Regions from separate parts of the Chryseobacterium sp. UNC8MFCol genome, predicted to be linked through region 4. Evidence: riboswitches for the same ligand, from Rfam matches in the RefSeq annotation. Region 4 holds a riboswitch; each other region holds the start of a gene.
What was found. Region 4 has a riboswitch for S-adenosylmethionine ahead of M030_RS0100825 (SusC/RagA family TonB-linked outer membrane protein). Riboswitches for the same ligand answer to the same signal wherever they lie in the genome.
Positions count from the first base shown of each region.

Region 1: linked by a shared signal. The riboswitch ahead of M030_RS0108010 (TonB-dependent receptor plug domain-containing protein) and the one ahead of M030_RS0100825 (SusC/RagA family TonB-linked outer membrane protein) in region 4 are both predicted to bind S-adenosylmethionine.
Region 2: linked by a shared signal. The riboswitch ahead of M030_RS0100065 (alpha/beta fold hydrolase) and the one ahead of M030_RS0100825 (SusC/RagA family TonB-linked outer membrane protein) in region 4 are both predicted to bind S-adenosylmethionine.
Region 3: linked by a shared signal. The riboswitch ahead of M030_RS0107690 (TonB-dependent receptor plug domain-containing protein) and the one ahead of M030_RS0100825 (SusC/RagA family TonB-linked outer membrane protein) in region 4 are both predicted to bind S-adenosylmethionine.

Region 1 covers NZ_AXUZ01000013.1:201,344-207,025, forward strand. The annotation lists gene thiH (2-iminoacetate synthase ThiH) at 1-418, shown strand, start outside; gene M030_RS0108000 (HesA/MoeB/ThiF family protein) at 434-1,144, shown strand; gene M030_RS0108005 (outer membrane beta-barrel family protein) at 1,295-3,511, opposite strand; SAM-I-IV-variant riboswitch at 3,630-3,727, shown strand; gene M030_RS0108010 (TonB-dependent receptor plug domain-containing protein) at 4,011-5,682, shown strand, end outside.
Region 2 covers NZ_AXUZ01000003.1:13,105-18,786, forward strand. The annotation lists gene M030_RS0100060 (ACT domain-containing protein) at 1-664, opposite strand, end outside; gene M030_RS0100065 (alpha/beta fold hydrolase) at 669-1,607, opposite strand; SAM riboswitch class I at 1,666-1,773, opposite strand; gene M030_RS0100070 (MGH1-like glycoside hydrolase domain-containing protein) at 1,962-4,580, shown strand; gene M030_RS0100075 (OsmC family protein) at 4,655-5,074, opposite strand; gene M030_RS0100080 (DUF58 domain-containing protein) at 5,099-5,682, opposite strand, start outside.
Region 3 covers NZ_AXUZ01000013.1:127,631-133,312, forward strand. The annotation lists gene M030_RS0107670 (fumarate hydratase) at 1-1,302, shown strand, start outside; gene M030_RS0107675 (hypothetical protein) at 1,484-1,768, shown strand; gene M030_RS0107680 (helix-turn-helix transcriptional regulator) at 1,864-2,724, opposite strand; gene M030_RS0107685 (T9SS type A sorting domain-containing protein) at 2,865-3,905, shown strand; SAM riboswitch class I at 4,129-4,234, shown strand; gene M030_RS0107690 (TonB-dependent receptor plug domain-containing protein) at 4,330-5,682, shown strand, end outside.
Region 4 covers NZ_AXUZ01000003.1:170,276-175,957, forward strand. The annotation lists gene M030_RS0100820 (RagB/SusD family nutrient uptake outer membrane protein) at 1-712, opposite strand, end outside; gene M030_RS0100825 (SusC/RagA family TonB-linked outer membrane protein) at 729-3,668, opposite strand; SAM riboswitch class I at 3,752-3,848, opposite strand; gene M030_RS0100830 (hypothetical protein) at 4,190-5,506, opposite strand; gene M030_RS0100835 (transposase) at 5,526-5,682, opposite strand, start outside.

The sequences.
Region 1 (5,682 bases), on a different contig from region 4:
TAGCTTCTTCAATGCGCTTCACATCGATTATCTTCAAAAACAGTACTGGAAGACTAAATTTTCTGTTTCTTTCCCAAGATTGAGGCCGGCAGAGGGAATTATTGAACCGAATTTTATCATGGAAGATAAAGATCTGCTTCAGTTGATCTGTGCCTACAGAATCTGGAACGAAGACCTTGAAATCTCCATATCTACAAGAGAAAATGAAAACTTCAGAAATCATATTGTGTCGTTGGGAGCTACTGCGATGAGCGCAGGATCCAAAACAAATCCCGGTGGATATTCTGTGGATAAGGAATCCCTGGAACAATTTGAAACCAGTGATGAAAGAAGCATGGAAGAGATCAGGAAAATGATCAGAAATGCCGGATATGATCCCGTAATGAAAGACTGGGATGCTGTTTACAGCGGAGTTTAATTATAGTAGTTTTATATGCAAAGTGACGATACTTTTAAAAGATACAGCCGGCAGATTTTTATTGAAGAAATAGGGCTGGAGGGACAAAGGAAAATCTTGGCCTCAAAAGTTCTTGTCGTCGGTGCAGGGGGCTTGGGAAGCTCGGTGATCCAGTATCTGGCGGCTGCAGGAGTAGGTACTCTGGCTGTGGCAGATTTTGATCATGTCGAGCTGCATAACCTGAACCGACAGGTGATTCACGATGAAAATAGGGTAGGGTCAAAAAAGGTGGAAAGTGCCGGACATTTTGTAAGAAACCTAAATCATCAGATAAAATTCGTTGCTATTGATCAGAAAATTAATGAAAAAAATGTGAGAGAAATTGTTTCCCAGTACGATCTGGTTGTGGACGGGTCTGATAATTTTTCCACACGATATCTCGTGAATGATACCTGTGTACAGCTTGGTAAAACATTGGTGTATGGAAGTATTTTAGGATTTACCGGTCAGGTCGCTGTTTTTAATTGTCAGGGAAGCAAAAACCTGAGGGATATATTCCCTGAGTCTCCCTTGGATGAACATATACCGGATTGTGACAGTCTCGGTGTTTTGGGTGCTTTGCCGGGAATCATTGGTAGTATGATGGCACTTCAGGCTTTAAAAATTATTACAGATTTAACGGTGAATATCAATCAGATAACATTGGTGGATACAATGAACTGGAGATTTCAGACCTTGGATTTTTAACGAAAAATGTTAAATATCAATAGAAACGGGCTATAGCCCGTTTACGTTTTAAATATATATTCCATTGGCTTTTGCCAAAACCTAAAAACATTTCACAAAAAAGACCGTAACATTCAATTACGGCCTTTTTAAAATTAAGGTTGCGCTGGATTATTGCCCCTGCTGTTGCATTACTCCTCCGTTATCTTCTTTTTTAGTTTGGTTTAAGATATTGGCATCCTCTTTAGCCAACTTGTTTTTAGTAGGAATTTTATAGTTGATGGAAATCCCGAAGTTCCTTGAATCATATTTTGTCCTAAGCATTACACTTTCTCCTGAAGGCGGATTGGAACGAACCTGCATTACCTGGCCATTGAAAATATCATTCGCAAAAACCGAGACTGTAAGGCGATTGTTCATAAACTTTTTCGTCAGGGTAATATCTAAATTATTATTGAATGGTTTCTCTGCGGTAAAGTAAAAATATCCTGCTTTGGGAGTAAGGTAGCTGTAATTTGCGGTCAGCTTGATGTCCTTTGGAAGAATCAGCTGTGTCATCACGTTGAAAATCCAGAATCCTTTATTGTTGAGGTTATCGATGTCATGCTTCTGGTAGCCTGCGTAAAGGTACATGAAATTCATTTTGTCAGGATTGAAGTTTGATTTCATGATCTCACCCAGCGACTTCGTGAAAATCTGGAAAGGAACAGGAAGCCCAATATTGAAATTATGAATTTTCATAGAAGAGATGTTGATCTGCTCATTGTAGAGGTTCTTACCGTTTTTTCTGATGATCTGTGCTACCTGATTGCTTGCCGAACTTACGCTGTATCCGATGAAGGCATAATCAAAAGCCGAAATTTTCAATTCGTAATTATCAAAAATGGTCGGCTGAAGATTCGGATTACCGTTGATCTGTGTATTCGGCCCGGAGAATGTGGTGTTATTCGGGTTAAGGGCAGAAATACTCGGCAGATTGATTTTTCTGTTATAATTGGCCGCAATATATACCTGGTTCATCAGGTTGTACTGAATACTTGCATTAGGAAACAGTTTAAACTTCTTAAATGGTGTCAGATCTTTCTGAACAACAGTTCCCAAACTATCCTTTCTGGTAATTCCATAAATGTCATAATTTTCAGCTCTTGCCCCTAACGTGAAATCAAACTTTTTCAGTTTAGCCTGGAATTCAAGATAAGTGGAGGCCGTTTGTCTGTGATATTCAAGGTTTGTAAGGCCTTTACTTTCCGTATTATAATCCTGTCTTTCATACAAACCTCCGGCGCTTACTTTTCCTCCGTCCAGCAATTTGATGGGCTGGGCATAATCAACTTTGAAATTAGCCACCCTCATATCCGACTTATTGTTGAGAATATCATTAAGTCCCGGATTTGCAAATGCCTGACCATTATCTGTAAAGTTGCCTTTTCGGTAGAAATTATCCTGAGAAAACTTACTATCCGCTTTAGTAAACCCAAATTGAAAATCAAGTTTTTGGGACTTCTCGGCAAAACGCTTTTGATAGGTTACTACCGCTTCCTGTCTCAATGTATTACTTCTTGCAGCATCGGAAGATTCAAATTGTGCTTCCCGGAATGCATCGGTAGGTTTGTAATAAATATCTCCAAGCCCGTTACTTGCAGTATAGTTGTCATTATTATTATGGTAAATATCATAGTTTAATAATAACTTATCCTGCCCAAGATCGAAAGTTAATCCGGATTTTGCAAAATACCCTCGCGCGAATCGATCTGTATTACTGTTTAATAAAACATCCTGCTGGCTGTTCATCATACTTTCACGATAATTTTGCCCCACATTAAGCTGCCATCCGAAATATTTATTTCTGGCATTCAAATTTACCGAGTTGGTGGTTCTGCTTCTGTACTTATCGTAATTGGTGAAGGTATAATTCCCGGAATAGGTTGCGCTTAGATATTTATTAGCATTTTTATTCGTAATAATATTCATAATGGCTCCTCCCGATGTCGCAGGAAATTCTGCTCCCGGCTGCGTTACCACTTCAATTCTCTCTATAGAATTGGCAGGCATGCTTTCAAGAAAAGAATTCAGTTCATTAGAGGTGATGTTCAAAGGTCTTCCGTTGAGATAAACTTCAAGCATTTTACCCTGATACATCATTCCTGCAATATCTGTGGCTACGAGACCCGGAAGTTTTTTAATCCCTTCCAGAACATTTCCGTTATTAAGCTGAGGCTGTTCAGAAAAATCGAAAATGGTACGATCAGCTTTTTGTTCAACGGCTTTTTTAGTTTTAGTGATGACAACTCCGTCAATTTGTTTTTCTTTTGGTTGATTATTGCTTTTTTCCTGTGCAAAAACAAACACAGAACTTACAAGTGATAAAGCGAATATAGTTTTTTTCATAATGTTTTACTACTGCTTAGTTAGACGAATAAAAAGTCAATTTGTTACGATAAGATTTAGAAAATCAAAAAAATAAGTCAAAAATTTTTTTATTTACGAAATAATTATATCTTTGCCAAATAATTATCAAGAATCTCCAGAGGGGATAGCAACCTGCAAAAACAAGCAAGGTGCTACAATAGATAAGCCGGATCTTCCGGAAAAAATGTTTATATCTTTCTTATCTCCCTTCTTGAATTTTTGTTTTAAATTTTAAATAAATGTTTAAAGAAAAGGGAAATCACATTACAAATTTGAATTTTTATTCGACAGATGGTGAAGGTGCTCTTCATTATACTGATAACTCTTCATGCCATTTCTACATGTGCATGTGTTGCTGTTTCTAGCGTTTATTTTTAAATAATCATTACATTTTTTAACGTCTCAGTGCTAACCTTAAATTTAAGGTTACCGGGATCGCTTTGTCTTATATTCTCATTAATAAATAATATAAAAACACATGCATAACTTTACAAAAAGAAGTATCATCACTTCTGCAACATTTATTTCGACATTCTATTTTGCGCAATCACAATCAGATACCATTTCTTCTAAAAAGATTGATGATATTGTCATACTTGGATCAAGAGGATCCGGAAGATCATTAACTGAGACACCGGTTCCTGTAGACATTATTAACATTTCAAAAATTTTAAAACAAAGTCCTGTTAACAATATCAGTCAGGCTTTAAATTATATTGTCCCTTCATTTTCGTCCACATCACATACAGTAAATGACGGAACAGATTTTGTTGATCCTGCCCTGTTAAGAGGACTCGGTCCGGATCAGGTTTTGGTTTTGCTCAATAGTAAAAGGCGTTATCAGTCATCACTGATTAATGTAACTCTAACTCCGGGGAGAGGTTCGGTGGGAACTGACCTTAATGCCATTCCTGCTTTTGCATTGGATAAAATTGAGGTGTTAAGAGACGGAGCTTCAGCTCAATATGGTTCTGATGCTATTGCGGGAGTTGTGAACCTGGATCTGAAAAGAAGATTAGGCCTTTCCGGTCAGGTCTTTTTGGGAGGATACGCTTCATCAGTTGCTAAAAATTTTTCCGGTGGTGTTGACGGACAAACAATTTCTGTGGATCTTAACTATGGGATTAAAATTGGAAAATCTGGATTTTTTAATATTACAACATCTGCACAATACCGTGATCCTTATTCCAGAGCCGGAGTGAGAGAAGGTGATATTTTTAATGCATACAATGCTGTTAATTACAGAGCTTTGCAGGATGGAGTAGATATTGACGGATTATATAAAAATATTACCAATACCTCCAATACCCAGCAGATCATTAATACGATTAAACAATATGCGACAAAAGTTAATTATTTTTCACAGGATTTCCAATCTCAGATTTCCGGTGCCAATACTATTTCCAGTCTGCAAGGGTTGTTGAATAAAGATTTTACAAATCAGGAACTTGCGTACAGAGGGCTTGAAAGAAAAGATTTCAGCCTTAGAGCAGGGCAGTCCAAATTACAGTCTGCCCAGCTTTTTTTCAACTCAGAGGTACCATTGAATGATGACTGGAAAATATATTCTTTCGGAGGATACAGCTACAGATTGGGAAATGCAGGCGGCTTTTACAGGCTTCCTAATAATGAAAGGAATATCAATGCAATAACTCCTAACGGATATTTGCCGCAGATTGAAGCAACTGTGAATGATTATTCTCTTGCTGCCGGAGTCAAAGGAAAATGGAATGGATGGAACGTTGACTTAAGTAATACGTTCGGAAAAAATGCTTTTAAATTTGGTGTTGTCAATACCTTCAATGCATCTCTTACAGATCGTTCACCAAGAAATTTTGACGCCGGTGGCTCCGAATTTTCCCAGAATACCCTTAACCTGGATTTTTCAAGAAAATATGATGTTTTAGAAGGTTTAAATGTGGCATTTGGAGGAGAATACAGGCATGAAAACTATAAAGTGAATCAGGGAAAGGAGAATTCATATGCTTCCTATGATATTTTTGGGAATCTTGTGACGGCCGGGACTCCTGAAAATGAAAAAGTAACAGATTTTTTTGGAAATATAAGGCCGGCAGGAGCACAGGTTTTTCCTGGTTTTAGTCCTGATAATGCTGTTTCAGGAAATAGAAACAGTATCGCTGCCTATGCTG
Region 2 (5,682 bases), 160 kb from region 4:
GATGTTCTGCAGTCAACACTTCATCACCCCAATTGGCATCAAATCCTTTTTTGTTGAAAGCTATTTTCTTTGAATTGGCTACAGCAACTACTCTAAGATCTATTTTCTTGCGTCTTTTAATTTCTTCTGACGACTCAAGCACCTGCTGTATTAATGTTTTTCCAACATTTCCATGACCGATGATTGCCAGATGAACGATCTTTGGTTTTTTAAAAATTTCGGATTCAATGATATTTTTTGTTTTTTCATCCTGAGATGAAGTCACGACGATATTTACTCTGTTTTCTCCGGCTACCTGATTTAACAATAATGGAAAAACGTTGTTTCTTGCCAGTTCGGCAAATACTTTATTGAAATCTTCTGCAACAAATCCGATAACAGAAACATTATTGATACTATATATCTGGGATACTTTTCCTGATTTTCTTTCCGGTTCAAATTCATCAATAAGACAAGCTACTGCTTTTTCGGCATCATTTTCGTGAACCAAAATAGAGATTCCGTTTTCTATAGCTTGCTGGGAGATCACTCCTACACTGATACGCGCTAGAGTAAGCGCTTTAAAAATTCTTCCGTCAATTCCGATTTCTCCTAAAAAATCTTCTCCTTCAAATTTGACGATTGATCTGTTCTTCAAAAATTTTATTTCGTTAGCATTTTTCATTACTTTATAAAATGTTTTTTATGATATTATTTAATTGTTGGTATTCCATTAGGAAGGCGTCATGCCCGTGTATAGATTGGATCTCGTGATAGGAAACAGTATTCTTTTTTTTCTGCAGGCTTTCAAAACACATTCGGATTTCAGAAGCAGGAAAGAATAAATCTGTATCAACGGAGATCATGTGCATTCGTGCCTGTATGCTCTCCAGAGCAGATTCTTCCGTGTTAATATTCATCAGCAGATGATTCATCAGTTTATAGGCTTTTAAACTAAATCTATCGTTTAAAGCATTTCCATGATAAACCAGCCAGTCTTCTGATTCCAGGCGTTGTTTTTCCGGGTTGTATGTATTTTGAAATCTGTCATTGAGTGACTGCGGAGTTCTGTAGCACAGCATGGCATGAATTCTTGCTTTTTGTAATGGCTGATCTTCAGAATTCAATAGAAATTTCTGAACCAGACATTGTGCATGAAGCCAGTCATGAGTTCTGTGATCACAGGCTATCGGGATAAAAACTTCTGTCAGCGCAGGTTGCTTGGCCAGCATTTCCCAGGCAATTCCGCCTCCGAGTGAGCCTCCGATAATGGCGTATACGTTTTTGATATGTAAAGCTTCAAGCCCTTTCAGAAATAGATTTGCAATATCTGAGGGAGTGAAGTCTTCATAGTTGTCAATTAAAAAATGATCGTAACCGTTTCCGGGAATATTGAAACACAGAACTGTGTATTTTTCCGTATTGATCACCTGATTTTCCCCAATAAGTTGTTTCCACCATCCTTTTTCTCCTGAAACATCAGAGTTTCCGGTTAAGGCATGATTGACTACAATAATGGGTGCTGTAAACAGCTCTTTCCCGAACAGCTGATAGCTCAACGGGATATGGTATTCCTTTCCGGAATTGGTTTGATACGTAAGATTAATATAGTTTAGTTCTGTTTTCAATTCTATTATTTTAATACAATTGAAAATGCCACAGGAAATGGCTGAAAAGAACTTCAGTAAGTTATCTGTCCAAAATAATTTTGGTAGAACGTAGCACCTTCTTTGCTTGCACAAAGGGTTGCTAAGGTTTCATAGGGTCTAATCCCTCAACCTTTCTTGATAACATTTTCAATATTTGAATGAACGAATAGTGCAAAGGTAGTTCTTTTCTTTTAATTTCAAAAAAAAATTAATTTAATATTTAAAAATCGGCTTAAATACTAGTGTTTCAAGAGTATATTAATAATTATTCAGATGAAAAAAATTGGAATTACTTTTCAAAAAAACTAACTTCGTATAGAAAAATGATGAGATATGACCGCCGAAAAAGAAAGATTACAAGATACCAAATGGAAAAACTGGGGACCTTATGTAAGCAACCGGCAATGGGGAAATGTACGTGAAGACTACAGTCCGAACGGAAATGCCTGGAACTATACCAATCATAATAACGCGGAAAGCTATGCTTACCGTTGGGGTGAGGAAGGTATTGCCGGGATTTCAGATGTAAAGCAGCTTTTCTGCTTTGCTTTTTCATTTTGGAACAAAAAAGATAAAATCGTAAAGGAACGCTTCTTTGGATTAAGCAATCCACAGGGAAACCATGGAGAAGATATCAAGGAAATTTTTTATTACCTCGATAATACCCCTACGCATAGCTATATGAAAATGGTATACAAATACCCTATCAATGCTTTTCCTTATGATGATCTGGTGAATGAAAACGGAAGACGCAGCAAACAGGAACCGGAATACGAGCTTTTCGATACCGGGATCTTTGATCAAGATGAGTATTTTGATATTTTCATTGAGTACTGCAAGGTTGACCATAATGATATTCTCGCCAGAGTAACGGTGTGCAACAGGAGTCAGCATGAAGCTCCTATTGTTGTGATCCCCACAGCCTGGTTCAGGAATAACTGGAAATGGGGCTACAATACCTATAAAGGGCAATTGAATGCCTCTCAAAACGGATGTATAGATATCGGGCATGACAGTATTTCCATCAAGAAAATCTATTCTAGGAATACGGATGTTCAAAGTGTGTTCTGTGATAACGAAACCAATACGACAAAGCTTTACGGAGTTCCGCACACTGAAAATAATTACTTCAAGGATGGAATTAACGATTTTATCATCCATCATGGAACTGATACCGTTAATCCTGAAAAGAGAGGAACAAAAGCGTCTTTTCTGATTGATGAAATGATTGGCGCCGGACAATCGAAAGTTTTTGAATTCAGATTGTGTCCGAATGAAACAGACGAACCGTTTGCACAGTTTGAGGAGATCTTCAATAGGAGAATTGCTGAAGCTGAAGAATTTTATCAGGAAATTCAGAACGACCCTATCAACGAAGATGAAAAAAATGTTCAAAGGCAGGCATTTGCAGGACTTCTGTGGAACAAGCAGTTTTATCATTATAATATCGGAAAATGGCTGAAAGGTGATCCGAATTTTGAAGCTCCAAGGAATTTCAATGAGTATGTACGAAATACGGAATGGAACCACCTTCACAATAAGGATATTATTTCGATGCCCGATAAATGGGAGTATCCATGGTATGCGACATGGGATCTTGCTTTCCACTGTGTGCCTCTTTCCATTATTGATGCAGAATTTGCTAAAGGACAGCTTCTGCTATTGACCAAAGAATGGTATATGCATCCTAACGGCCAGCTTCCCGCGTATGAATGGAATATGAGTGATGTAAACCCGCCTGTACATGCATGGTCGTGCTTCCGGGTTTTTAAAATTGATGAAAAAAATAATGGCAAACCCGATCTTTTGTTCCTTGAGAAAGTTTTCCAAAAACTTCTCCTGAATTTCACCTGGTGGGTGAACCGAAAGGATAAAAACGGTAAAAATATTTTCGGAGGAGGGTTCCTTGGTCTGGATAATATCGGAGCTTTTGACCGGAATATGGTTTTAAAAGACGGCCAGCATCTGGAACAGGCGGATGGAACAAGCTGGATGGCCATGTATGCCCTGAATATGATGCGAATCGCTATGGAACTGGCTCAATATTATCAGGTGTATGAAGATATGGCGATCAAATTTTTTGAACATTACCTTTATATTGCTGAAGCCATGGAGAATCTGGGTGAAGGGACAAAAGGTCTGTGGAATGAGGAAGACGGATTTTTCTATGATGTCTTACAGCTTGGAAACGGAGACAGTGTCTCCCTGAGATTACGAAGTATTGTAGGATTAATTCCGTTGTTTGCTGTAGAAATTGTGGACCACAGATTACTGGAAAAAATGCCGAATTTTCAGGCCCGAATGGAATGGATCTTAAAAAATAAACCTGAGCTTACGAAGCTGGTTTCTCACTGGGATGAGGAAGGACAAGGCAGAAAGCATCTGATGAGTATTCTTCGTAAAAACAGATTGACCAAAGTTTTATCAAGAATGCTTGATGAAAAAGAGTTTTTAAGTTCTTACGGAATCCGCGCCATGTCTAAGGTGTATGAAGAAAACCCATTTGTATTCTCTGTTCACGGCAAAGAAAATATGGTGTATTATACGCCTGCAGAAAGTGACAGCCGGATGTTTGGCGGAAACAGCAACTGGCGTGGCCCTATCTGGTTTCCTATCAACTTTCTTATTGTAGAAAGTTTACAACGTTTTCATTACTATTACGGAAACAGCCTCAAGGTAGAACTACCAACGGGAAGCGGTGATAAAAGGAATCTTGACGAAGTTGCCCAGAACATCAGTAAAAGGCTCTGTTCGATATTTTTAAAGGATGAGCATGGACAACGTGCCTTTAATGGAGGTAATCCTAAGTTCAATTATGATGAGCATTTTAAAGATTATATCACCTTCTTTGAATACTTCCACGGGGATAATGGCAGAGGTGTAGGAGCTTCCCACCAAACGGGATGGACTGCTACAGTCGCCAAATTGATAAAACCAAGACTGACCATATAAGATAATGAGCAATCAGTCATAAACAATAAAAGCCGGATCAATTTCCGGCTTCTTTTATTTTTTTAAATCAAAAATCAGATCTTTTCTCCGTTGACAAATACCTCATACCTGATCTCTACATTAGGTTCTAATGTTTTGGAGACAGAACAGTATTTTTCAAAGGATAACTGAGCCGCCTTCTGAGCTTTTTTAGGATCGATTTCTCCTTCTAAAAGGAATTTTACATTAATTGATCTAAAGGGTTTTGCATCATCTACAGGAATTCTTTCTCCTTCTACTTCTGCCTGGAAACCTGTAATTTCCTGACGTTGTTTTTTTAAGATAGAAACGACATCGATTCCGCTACAGCCTGCGACTGCCATTAAAACACTTTCCATTGGAGAGACACCCTTTGCTCCGGGTTGGGAAGTATTATCCAAAAGGATAGAATTTCCCTGGGAATTGGTGCATTCAAATAAAAAGTCCTCGTTTATTCTGTTAAGTGTAATTTTCATTTTTACTTATTTCTTACTACAAAATTATAAAATTCCTCTCGCTTTAATCTCTAAATATTTATTGATAACATCGATATTCAAATTTTCCGGAAGTGTATATACTGTATAGATTCCGTATTTTCGAAGTTCCTGAATGATCAGTTTCTTTTCAAATTCAAACTTTTCAGCAATGATCTCGTCATAGATTTCCTGCATATTTTCAGGGTTTTTACTGATGATCGTCTGCAGTTCTGAGTTTTTGAAGAAAACCACAACCAGCAAATGGTTTTTAGCGATCCCGCGAAGATATTTTAACTGACGGTTAAGCCCGTCCAATGTTTCAAAATTGGTAAAAAGAAGAATTAAGCTTCTTTGATTGATGGAGTATTTTACATCCTGATAGAGACGATTGAAGTCACTTTCAAAGAAATCTGTTTTGATATTGTAAAGTGCTTCAGAAATCTTTTTAAGCTGACCCGATTTATTATCAGCAGCAATTTTATTTTCTGCTTTTTTGGAGAAGGTCATCATCCCTGCACGATCTCCTTTTCGCAGAATAATATGGGATAACGCCATTGTTGCATTGATGGAATAGTCTAATAAACTCAATCCGTTGAAAGGCATTTTCA
Region 3 (5,682 bases), on a different contig from region 4:
CAGGATACAGGAACTGCTATTGTCATGGGAAAGAAAGGTGAAAATGTATACACAGGAGTAGATGATGGCGAATTTTTAAGCCGTGGAATCTTCAATACATATCAGAAACGAAACCTTAGATATTCTCAGGTCGTTCCTTTAACAATGTTTGAAGAGAAAAACTCAGGATCAAACCTTCCGGCTCAGATTGATATCTATGCTAAAAAAGGAGATTACTATGAATTTTTATTCCTGACAAAAGGAGGAGGTTCTGCCAACAAAACCTTTTTATATCAAAAGACTAAATCGTTATTGAACGAAAAATCCCTTGAGGAATTCATCAAAGACAAAATTTCAGATCTTGGAACAGCAGCTTGTCCGCCTTATCACCTGGCTTTGGTAATCGGTGGAACCTCAGCAGAAGCAAACCTTGCTGCTGTAAAGAAAGCTTCCGCCAAATACTATGATAACCTTCCTACAGAAGGTAATGAAGCAGGACAGGCGTTCAGAGACCTGGAATGGGAAGCTAAAGTTCAGAAAATCTGTCAGGAAAGTGCCATTGGTGCTCAGTTCGGAGGTAAATATCTTACCCACGATGTGCGAGTGATCAGACTACCGCGTCACGCTGCATCTTGTCCTGTAGGAATGGGTGTTTCCTGTTCTGCAGATAGAAATATCAAAGGTAAAATAACAAAAGAAGGAATTTTCCTTGAGCAGCTGGAACAGGATCCGAAGAGATTCTTACCGGATACTCCGCCACACCTTGAAGAAGCAGTTGAAATCAATTTGAATAAGCCGATGCCTGAGATTCTGGCGGAGCTGTCAAAATATCCGATCAAAACAAGATTGAAATTAAACGGAACCCTTATCGTTGCAAGAGATATTGCGCATGCTAAGATTAAAGAAATCCTTGATAGCGGAAAACCGATGCCGGAATATTTCAAAAATCATCCGATCTATTATGCCGGACCTGCAAAAACACCGGAAGGAATGGCTTCAGGAAGTTTCGGACCAACGACAGCCGGAAGAATGGATGTCTATGTGGATGAGTTCCAGAGTAATGGAGGAAGCATGATCATGCTTGCAAAAGGAAACAGAAGTAAAGATGTGACTGATGCTTGTCATAAATATGGCGGGTTTTATCTTGGATCAATCGGAGGGCCGGCTGCAATCCTTGCAAAAGATAATATTGTGTCCGTAGATGTTGTGGATTTCCCGGAATTAGGAATGGAAGCCGTAAGAAAAATTGAAGTAAAAGACTTCCCGGCATTCATTATAACTGACGATAAAGGAAACGATTTCTTTGCAGATCTTGCCCACTAAAAGATAAAAATGACGGATAGATAATAGTCGAAAAGATGATAAATAAACGGTCTATTATCTATCAATCTATTTTCTCATCGTCTGAATATTAGTTTAAAATAAAAATAAATAAGAAAATAGAACCCTGATCTTTTGTGTAAAAAAGAAAAAAGTTCTATTTTTGCCTAAAATCTTTAAGAGAATGATAACGATTTTATCAGCATTTTGGCCGTTCTACCAGTTCCTTTGGACTGTATTTTTCATTACTATGTTTTTAGTAGGATTCTGGTGTATTTTTATGTTCTTCGGATTAGTTATCCCTATGTGGCTGACTGAAGGTTTGAAAGAGTACTTCGGAAAAGTGAAGCCTTTCGACCCTGAAGATATCAGAAGAAAGCTTATTACAGAGCAAGAAGGTGTAGAGGTTGTTTATAACCAGCCTAAAGGGAACGGACCTTTCATTCACGATCACGGACATCATCATTAATTGACTGTCATTGCTTTTTCACCTGAATTCTGAAAAAGTAATATCAAAGCAAAACAACATATATAAAACCGCTTAATTTTTTTAGGCGGTTTTTCTTATGTATTATTCCTGAGTTTTTCCGGAGATACCCCAAATTTCTTTTTAAATGCCCGGGTAAAATTTTGAAGATACTCATACCCGCATTCTATAGCTATTTCTTTAATCATAATTTCTTTGTCTGTAATCAGTTTCCTGGCTTTCAGCATGCGTAATTCTGAAATATAGTGGACCATAGTCGTATGATATTGTGTCTTAAATTCTTTTCTGATCCTGTTCTGACTGATTCCTACCAGCTCTGCGATTTCTTCAACTTTTATATTTCTGTGATAATTTTCGTCAATAAATCTCTTAACAATTTCAGGGGTTTTAAAAGATGAGGTCATTGCCTTTTTTTCACTGAACTGCTCAAAAATCAGGATCAGAAGCTTAATAACTTTAGCTTCCATAAATAATTTTTGCACTATTCCTTCCTTAGAATAATGGACCATCTCATTGATGATCATGTGCATCTCAACAGTCATATCCGGCGGTGTTCCTTTATGAAGAAAGATGAATTTATTATGGATCATTTTGTCCAGTATTTCGGCCCCTTCTCTATTGGATGCAGGATTGATCAGGTTGGTAATATGATGATAGCTGAGTCTTAGATGAAAATATTTTAAAGTTTCTTTTGCTTCCGGCCATATCAGTGTAGTATTTTCTTCTGATTCATGGTACAGGATGTATTGATTTTTCTTAAGTAAAAATACTCTGCTATCATCATGAACCTTTAGATTCATATTGGAATGGAGGAGGAAAAACAAATTAAAACCTGATTGACTTTCAGTGGTAAAGGGTTTGGTAGTATTTTCAACCGCTGACACCTCCTTCATCATGATCTCCATATCCTTAGATTTAAATACGAATCCGTTTCTCATACAACCCATTTTTTTACAACCGTAATCGATAAACTCCGGACAGGATAACTAAAATTTGAAAATGATAACCTCCGGATCAAGAATGTACGGTACTTTTGCGCAAAATTAAATTAAATTTAGAATAAATAAAAATAATACATATGCTTGAAAATTTATTTTTTGTGTTAAAAAAAATAGGCATCGGAGCATCCATCGCTTTCACAGGATATGTCTTGCATGCCCAGACTCTGCCGCAAAACTGTAATAATACCGATCCCGGAGGCAACACTGGCGACTTAGGGTGTGTCACTTTTACCTATAGAGGGCAGCAGGTTGTCTATACTACCGTAAGGGGCGAGGATGGGAAAATATGGCTTCAGCAGAATCTTGGTAGTGCTCAGGTGGCAACATCAGCTACGGATCAGGATTCTTACGGAGATCTTTTTCAGTGGGGCAGATGGGATGATGGCCACCAGTTGAGAAATTCTCCTGTTGTTTCACCGCCATCTCCCAATACTCCGTCAGGTATTACAACAGGATCCTATATTGCAGGCTCTCCTGCCTGGTGGTCAGGCTTCGCCGCTACTGATGAGTGGAGTGGGAAATCTAAAGAAGATGCCAGCGATTTTATAGGTGTAGACCCTTGTAAGGCAATAGCGGTTGACTGGAGAATGCCTTCACAGGCAGAGTGGGCATCGTTGGTGAGTGCCGCAAACATCACAAACCCGGCTACAGCTTACAACAGTCATCTGAAACTGCCGGCAGGAGGATACAGGGGATCTGGTAATGGGGATTTTACGTTTGTGGGACAAAGAGGATATTTCTGGAGCTCAGATACTTCCGGATCCGGCGGAAAATACCTTTACATAGGAGCAACTATTGCCAATCCTTCATCAGGAGGACCCAGGGGGCAGGGAGCTTCAGTAAGATGTATCAAAACGGTATCAGGTTTAGGTACTTCAGATACTTCATTAAAAAATATTCAAGTAGGCGTATCTCCCAATCCTACAAAGGGAATTCTTCTCATAAAAACCGACACAGCAATTGAAAATGTAAGTGCTGTCAATGCTGCCGGACAAAAATTAGACATAAAAATGTCAGACCATCGAATTGATATGTCTTCATTTCCTAACGGATTGTATATTCTGGAATTAAAGCTGAAAGGAGGGCAGTCTGTCTTTAAAAAAATCATAAAGGAATGATATTCTCAAACAAGCATTATTAATATTCTTGCCGGATCTTCGGTTAAAATATAGTTCATTACAATTACTTTTATCAGAAGGCTCATGATATTTTCATGGGTCTTTTTTCCAATTAAAGAAAGTAAAGGAACCTTAGCATATAATTAAAGAAAGAATACAAAATATACGAAGTCTGAAAACTTCATTTTTTGCCTATTGAAAAAAATAGTCTACTTTTGCACTAGATTTATCAAGAAAGGTGGAGGGATTTGGCCCAATGAAACCTTAGCAACCTGCACGGTTCCAGAAGTGTAAAGGTGCTAATTCCAACCCGATGGGGGAGATAAGTGAAGTCAATATTCTTATATGAATTCCATTTCTTGAAGTCTTATGTATCTGCGGAAGGTTCCGTCAGAACGTTAGTATTTAATTGGCAAGAACAAAGATGAAAAAATTAAGCATCGCGGTATTACTGCTTGGGACCATAGGAGTCGCTGCCCAGGAGCAGGAGGAAAAGGGAAAACAAATCGAAGATATCATTATCGTTGGAAACCGTAATCTTAAAAGAACGAAACTGGAGACACCGGTTCCGGTAGATGTGATCAGTATTGAAAAAATACAAAAAGCATCCCCACAGATCACCGTTCAGGATTTGATGAATTATCTGATTCCTTCATTTAATTCAGTAAGACAATCTGCTTCGGACGGTACGGAGCATATTGACCCTGTGACTTTGAGAGGCATGGGACCAGACCAGGTACTGGTATTGGTGAATGGAAAAAGGAGACATACCACCTCTCTGGTAAATTATCAGAATACAGTAGGAAACGGGTCAGTGGGAACAGATTTAAGTACCATTCCGGTTATTGCCATCGATAGGATAGAAGTTCTGAGAGATGGAGCCGCAGCGCAATATGGATCAGATGCCATTGCCGGAGTAATCAATATTATTCTGAAAAAAAATCCTGGTGCTTCAGCCAGTATTACTTATGGTTTAAGTGGAAGGAATGACGGGGAGACTTACCAGGCAGGAGCGAATTATGGAACTTCTTTAGGAAAGAGGGACGGTTATATCAATCTTTCACTGCAGTTAAGTCACAGGGGGAAAACAACCAGAACACAGAACCCTGATCTGATTATTTATGATCAATCGAACCTGAATATCGTCAATACTAATGGATCTATCAGTGCTAATGGGATTTCTTTGCCTGATGTTAGTCCGGTTGCTACAGGAGTTTATAACAACTCTTTTGCTTACGATTTTGCGGAGACCGGAAGTCAGATTTCAAGAGCTTATGATGATGCCTTAATCGCAAAAAACGGATTGTCACGCAGTGATTTCAATTTTCAGATCGGAGATGCACAGATCAGACAGGGACAACTGTTTTTTAATGCTGAATATCCTTTTAGTGATCATTTTACATTATATTCTTTCGGAGGCTTTAGTGTTAAAGAAGGAAAAGGCTATGGCTTCAGAAGGCTTCCAAGTGAAACTTTTAATGTGGTTCCGTCGCTTTATCCCAATGGTTTTCAGGCGGTAGTAGGATCTCGGATTTATGATGTATCCTATGCCGTGGGTGCAAAATATGCCGTAAATAACTGGTTGATTGACCTGAGTAATACGTTAGGAAGCAATACCTTCAACTACAATATCAGCAATACCAACAATGCTTCGCTGGGAGCAAAATCTCCTACACGTTTTTATGCAGGGGCGCATGAATTTCTTCAGAATACCATTAATCTTGATGTTTCTAAAAGCATTAACCATTTTAACCTTGCCTTTGGAGGTGAATTCAGA
Region 4 (5,682 bases):
CGGTATTTAAATAAGTTCTTGCCAAAAGCCCGTTCACTACTGCACGGTTAATTTTATCCTTATTATTTCGGTCATAATCCTTCAATAAAACATCCGCATCTGTCAGGTCACTTTTAATCAAAGTATAAATATCTTCCAGGCTTGACCTTTTCTTTGCAGGCGTATTGATTGTCGAAGGTTCCGTATAAATAGGAGCTGTCAAAGCCGTTTTATCTTTCAAATAACTGAACTGGTATAAGCTGGCAATATTGAGGTAGCAGAATGCACGTAAGGCTTTCGCCTGCCCTTTCACCTGATTTTTCTTTTCCTGGCTGCCTTCTGTTCCGTCAATTTTTGTAATAACATTGTTCATATTATTAATGGTCGAATACAGCATAGACCAGATAAACAGAGGCCGGGCGGCTGTACTATTCGACATTTCTGCAAACTGATAGGTAGAAGAGAAACCATATTTATTGGTAAGCACCGCTACATCACTTCCCATGGCATCACTGGCCCTTAAAACCGTTGAATACCCGATATTGGCATAGGTTGTTCCATCATCATTAAACTTAGCCCATGCTCCGTTGATGACGGTTTCTGCACTTTCTGCAGTTTTGAAAACCTCAACCTGATTTGCCTGATTTGTCGGAGCTGTTTCCAACTCACTTTCACAACTGGTAAGCAACCCCAATCCGATCAGACCAAAAGATAAATATTTTAAATTTTTCATTGTTTTAATTTTAAAGTTAAAGCGTTGCCTGAAGACCAAAAGTAATTGTTCTCATGGCCGGATATCTGTAATACGTCGTTCCATCCAGTGCCTGCTCAGGATCCATTCCTTTATGTTTATAGAATGTCAGAAGGTTTTCTGCCTGAACATAAATTCTGAATTTTTTCAATCCTATTTTTTCAAAGTAATCAGATGGAAGGGTATATCCTAAACTTATATTTTTAAGTCTTGCATATGTTCCTGAATATAAAAATCTGGTAGAATTGCCCGTCCAGTTGGTAAGTGTCGTAGTCAGTGCAGGAACATCTGTATAACGGTTGTCCGGTGTCCATCGGTTCAGCATTTCAGCGCTCCATGCACGTCCCGCTGAATTTCCGCTATGCATAATTGAAGTATAATCAGTATCCAGAACTTTTCCTCCGATTTTAAAGGTCAGCAATGCAGAAAAATCAAAGTTTTTATAAGAGATATTGGTACTTACTCCTCCGGTAAGTTTCGGCAATGCGGAGGCTTGTATTGTTCTCGTAGCCTTTGCAAATTCAGAAGTTGTGCCTTCCACTGTATTTCCATTGGCATCAGTGGTAAATGTTTTCCATAGCGGATTTCCGTTATTCGGATCCACTCCAGCCCATTCCGCAAGATAGAAATCATATACAGATCCTCCTTCGCGCAATAACTTGGTTCCTGTTACAATAGAACCTTTAGGAAGTTTCGTTATGGTATTTTTTAAAGTACTCAGGTTAACATCCAAATCCCATCTGAAATCATCTGTCTTAATCGGCGTTGTAAACAATGAAAACTCGAATCCTGTATTTTTTATCGTTCCGATGTTCGCAGGGAAGTCACTGATCCCCAGTGATGGGGCTACCGGCATGTTAAACAGAAGATCCTGGCTTTTTCGCTCAAAATATTCCACATTACCTTTAACTCTGTTATTAAGAATTGCAAACTCCAATCCTACATTCAAGTTAAGGTTGGTTTCCCATTTCAGGTTTTCTGTCAATGCTTTTTCAAGAACTGTTCCGGGCTCACCCAGATTATTATAGAATTTGTATAATTCCTGGTAAGCATAATACAACGGAGATTTATTAGGCTGTAATAATTTATCATTTCCCTGGCCACCATAACTGGCACGAAGAGTCAATTGATTGAAGACATTGAGGTTTTTGATAAATTCTTCATTTGAAATTTTCCATGAACCTCCCACAGACCAGAATTTTCCCCATCTGTTCCCCGGAGAAAACCTTGAAGAACCGTCTGCTCTTCCTGAAGCAGATAAGAAGTACGTATTGTTATAATCATACTCTACTTTACCCAGGAAACTTAAAAGGCTGACTTTATCGCTGTTTCCACTGAAGCTTCCCAACAACGCGGCAGCATCAGGCTCATAATAGTATGGCAGTGAAAACTGAGTTCGCGTTCCGGAGATGGTCTGGTAATCATATTTATAAAATTCCTGGCCGCCTAAGATATTGAAGTGGTGTTTTCCAAATTTCTTATCAAAGGTCAAAATATTACTCGTAGTATAAGATAAAGTCCTGCTATTGGATCTTGTCACTGAACCGTTGGTTTCACTTCCCTGTCCTATCAGTGGATTCGAATAATAATGTCCGTTATAATTAACCAAATCAACAGAAAAGCTTGATCTGAACTTTAATTCCGGTAAGAAGGTAAAATCAAAAAATCCTTTTCCTGAGAAGTTATCTTCCTTATTTTCATTCTTGTCCAATGGTAAAGTTGCCGCTGCATTTTCGTTCTGAAGGGCATTTGCTGGTCTGTATTTACCAAAATCATAAATGGTATTTCCGCTGGCATCCAATACATAACTTCCATCAGGATTTCTTTCATAATACGGATAGAAAGAAGGGATCACCCTTGCTGCCTGAATGATATTGCTGGACTTGGAATCTGACGAAGGAGGTGCCTGCTGAATACTGTTGGTATAGCTTAAGTTCACCCCAACATTCAACCAGCTTTTTACTTCAGAATTGATTTTTAATCGCGTATTGTATCTTTTAAATCCAGATTCAATGGCCATTCCTTTATCATCAAGATAACCCAATGAAAAGAAATAGTTACTTTTCTCACTTCCTCCGCTGATATCCAGATCTACCTGATTTCTGGAAGCTACTCTCTGTAAAATATCTTTCCAGTTGTCGTTCCACAATGGTCTTGCTCCTGCCAATAATTTACCGTCTGTACCTACAGGTTTTGGATATGCTGTTCCATAAGGATTTATCGATAATCCTACACCTGAAGTAAGGTTATCTGTAGCCATTTGGGCCGCCTGCTGAGCAGTGATTTGTCCGGATTGGTAGCCGTTTCTCATTGCTTCCCAATACAATTGGAAATACTGGTCGGTACTTACCTGTTCGTAATCTTTTACTGCTCTGCCGGAAAATCCCTGGCTGATATTAAAATTGACTCTCGCCTCGCCTTTTTTACCGGATTTCGTGGTAATAATAATAATTCCGTTAGCTCCTCTGGAACCGTACAACGCACTTGCTGTAGCATCTTTCAAAACACTGATAGATTCAATGTCATTAGGGCTTATCGCGTTGATATTTCCGTCAAAAGGAATTCCGTCTACTACGTAAAGAGGATTACTGTCGGCACTGATAGACCCTACTCCCCTGATTCGGATGGTCGCTGTAGAACCCGGCTGCCCCGATGCGCTTGTGGTCTGAATCCCCGGGACCTGCCCTTCCAGAGCTTTTGTAATGTTCGTTACCGGCCTGTTATTGATTTTTTCACTGGAAATGGTGGCTACAGAACCTGTATAGCTTGTTCGCTTTGCCTTTCCGTAGGCAACTACCACTACTTCATCAATCTCTTTTTCTTTGAGTGTATCTTTTTTTAGCTTTGAATCCTGTCCGCTTACACCGGTAATTCCTAAGAAAAACGCAGCTACCGGCGGAATCCAAACTTTATAATCAATTAAACTTTTACTAATCATAATCAATTTTGTTTATCATATATTAAAATTTAGCCCCTTGCAGAATAAACAGCAAAGGGCATCGATAAATACGATAAACCAAATGCTTATTTTTCCATTAAAGGCTGAATGTAACACCTTACACAACGCAGGTTGTTAAGACTTCTCAGGGTCAGTTCCCTCCGTCTTTCTTTATAAGCCGATCGAAATATGTTTGCAAAGCTATAAATATTTAGTCCACAAAACAAGTAGACTTTATGTTTTTTCATGATAATTTTACTAAAATTAACATAAGATTTTATCAAAAGCCGTTAAAATAACTGATTACATCAATTAGTATTTTAACAAACATGATAAATATCATTAAAAATAATTCAATAACTCAAACTCACTGTAAACAAAAAAAATGACATCCGAAGATGTCATTCCCTACCATATATATATTTATTAATTGAACAATCAGGTTGGAAATTATCCAATATTTTGTGTTCCGAATCAAAAAACAACTGGTAGCCTAGGATTATGGTTTATATAGTATTTTTTTATCTTACGTAGTTAACCGCAATATCAAACATATTGCAAAACATTCTCGCATTTGAGCTTTCTGTACACCCTGTTCCCTCATTATAAAATTTATCCGCAGATTCGTAATTGTAAAATAAATTGACATCCGTATAGACTAATACATTATCATCTAAAGTTCCGGCAACTCTCCCCGCACTGTCCTTCATAAAAACTTTGGCAGTGGCCGGAAACTGAGTAATCCTTCCCATATATCGGTTAGTTTGTATTCTTGTGTTTTCAGGAAGGGTGCCAAATGCTCCACTGTTAGGTCCCTGAGAACTTGTAGTGAAAAAAGAACCCGGACTTTGAGAATTGATATATTGTGCGGTATAGCCAATATTCAGCTTATTGATAGGAGTAAGGTTCTGATGCTCCGCATCTATCACAAAAAATTTTCTTTTTTCCTGTATTTTCTGTCTTAAAACAGCGATACTCTGATCAGAAAAATAACTGGTATACACATACCCGATCCAAACAATGTCCGAATTGTCTATTGCCTGTGATAACTCTGCCGGGCTTGCAGTCCGGATGTTAATGGTATTAAAAATAAAGTTGGCCATCACTACACTTCCGTTGGGTCCGAAATTACTTGGATTTGTCAGTTTGGAACGAGCTACTGATGAATATCGTCCGTAAGAATCTGTGGATAAAGTTCCGTTCCAGGCATCAGGAACAATAGAAAGTATTCTCACCACCTTGCCGGAAGGCTGGCCCGTGACCCTAACCGCAAAAGTACAGTTTTCATATCCTGAAGGAGTAACAATTGAATAGGTATAATTTCCAGTCTGCACGGGAGTTCCTTCAGCCGAAAGAATGACATACTGTTCTCCGGTAGTTTCAAAATTTCCTTCTCCGTTAAAGCTCATTCCATTGATGACAGCTGTACTTATCTTATAACTTCCTGGCCGGCTTACGGTTACTTTAATTCTCACAGAACCGGAAGCTGGAGCTCCCGCATAGAAGCTTCCGCTAACTACTGGTTCACAGTTAATAATATATACAGCAGATCTTCCCTGGCACATATTAATCCATTCCATACTGTTCCAGAACTCCAGACAATGAACTGTTTTATTGTAAATCGTCATTCCTTCGGCATCAAGGTTTAAACTATCCGCCGGGAGAAGAATATCTCTTTCAGCCGTAGTAAGCCGTGGGGGAAGAAATCCTTTATCATTAGAAAAAATTTCCAGCATTGCTTTATGATAAGGCTTAGCTGTATTGATTCCTATTTGTCCGTTAATTAAAAAAAACGAAAGTAAAAATGTGAGTAAACGTAATAATTTCTGTTTTTTCATCCTTTGTATTTTATATAAATTAAATCTGAAACATCTTTTTCCACTTTGCGAGTGTGTTTCGGCTTATTTTAAATTGTTTAGCAGTCTGCATGTTGTTGTAACCACTTTTCTTCTGGAATTCCAGAATCTCTACAATGGCATTCTGATCATATGCCTTATATTTCTGACTGGATCCG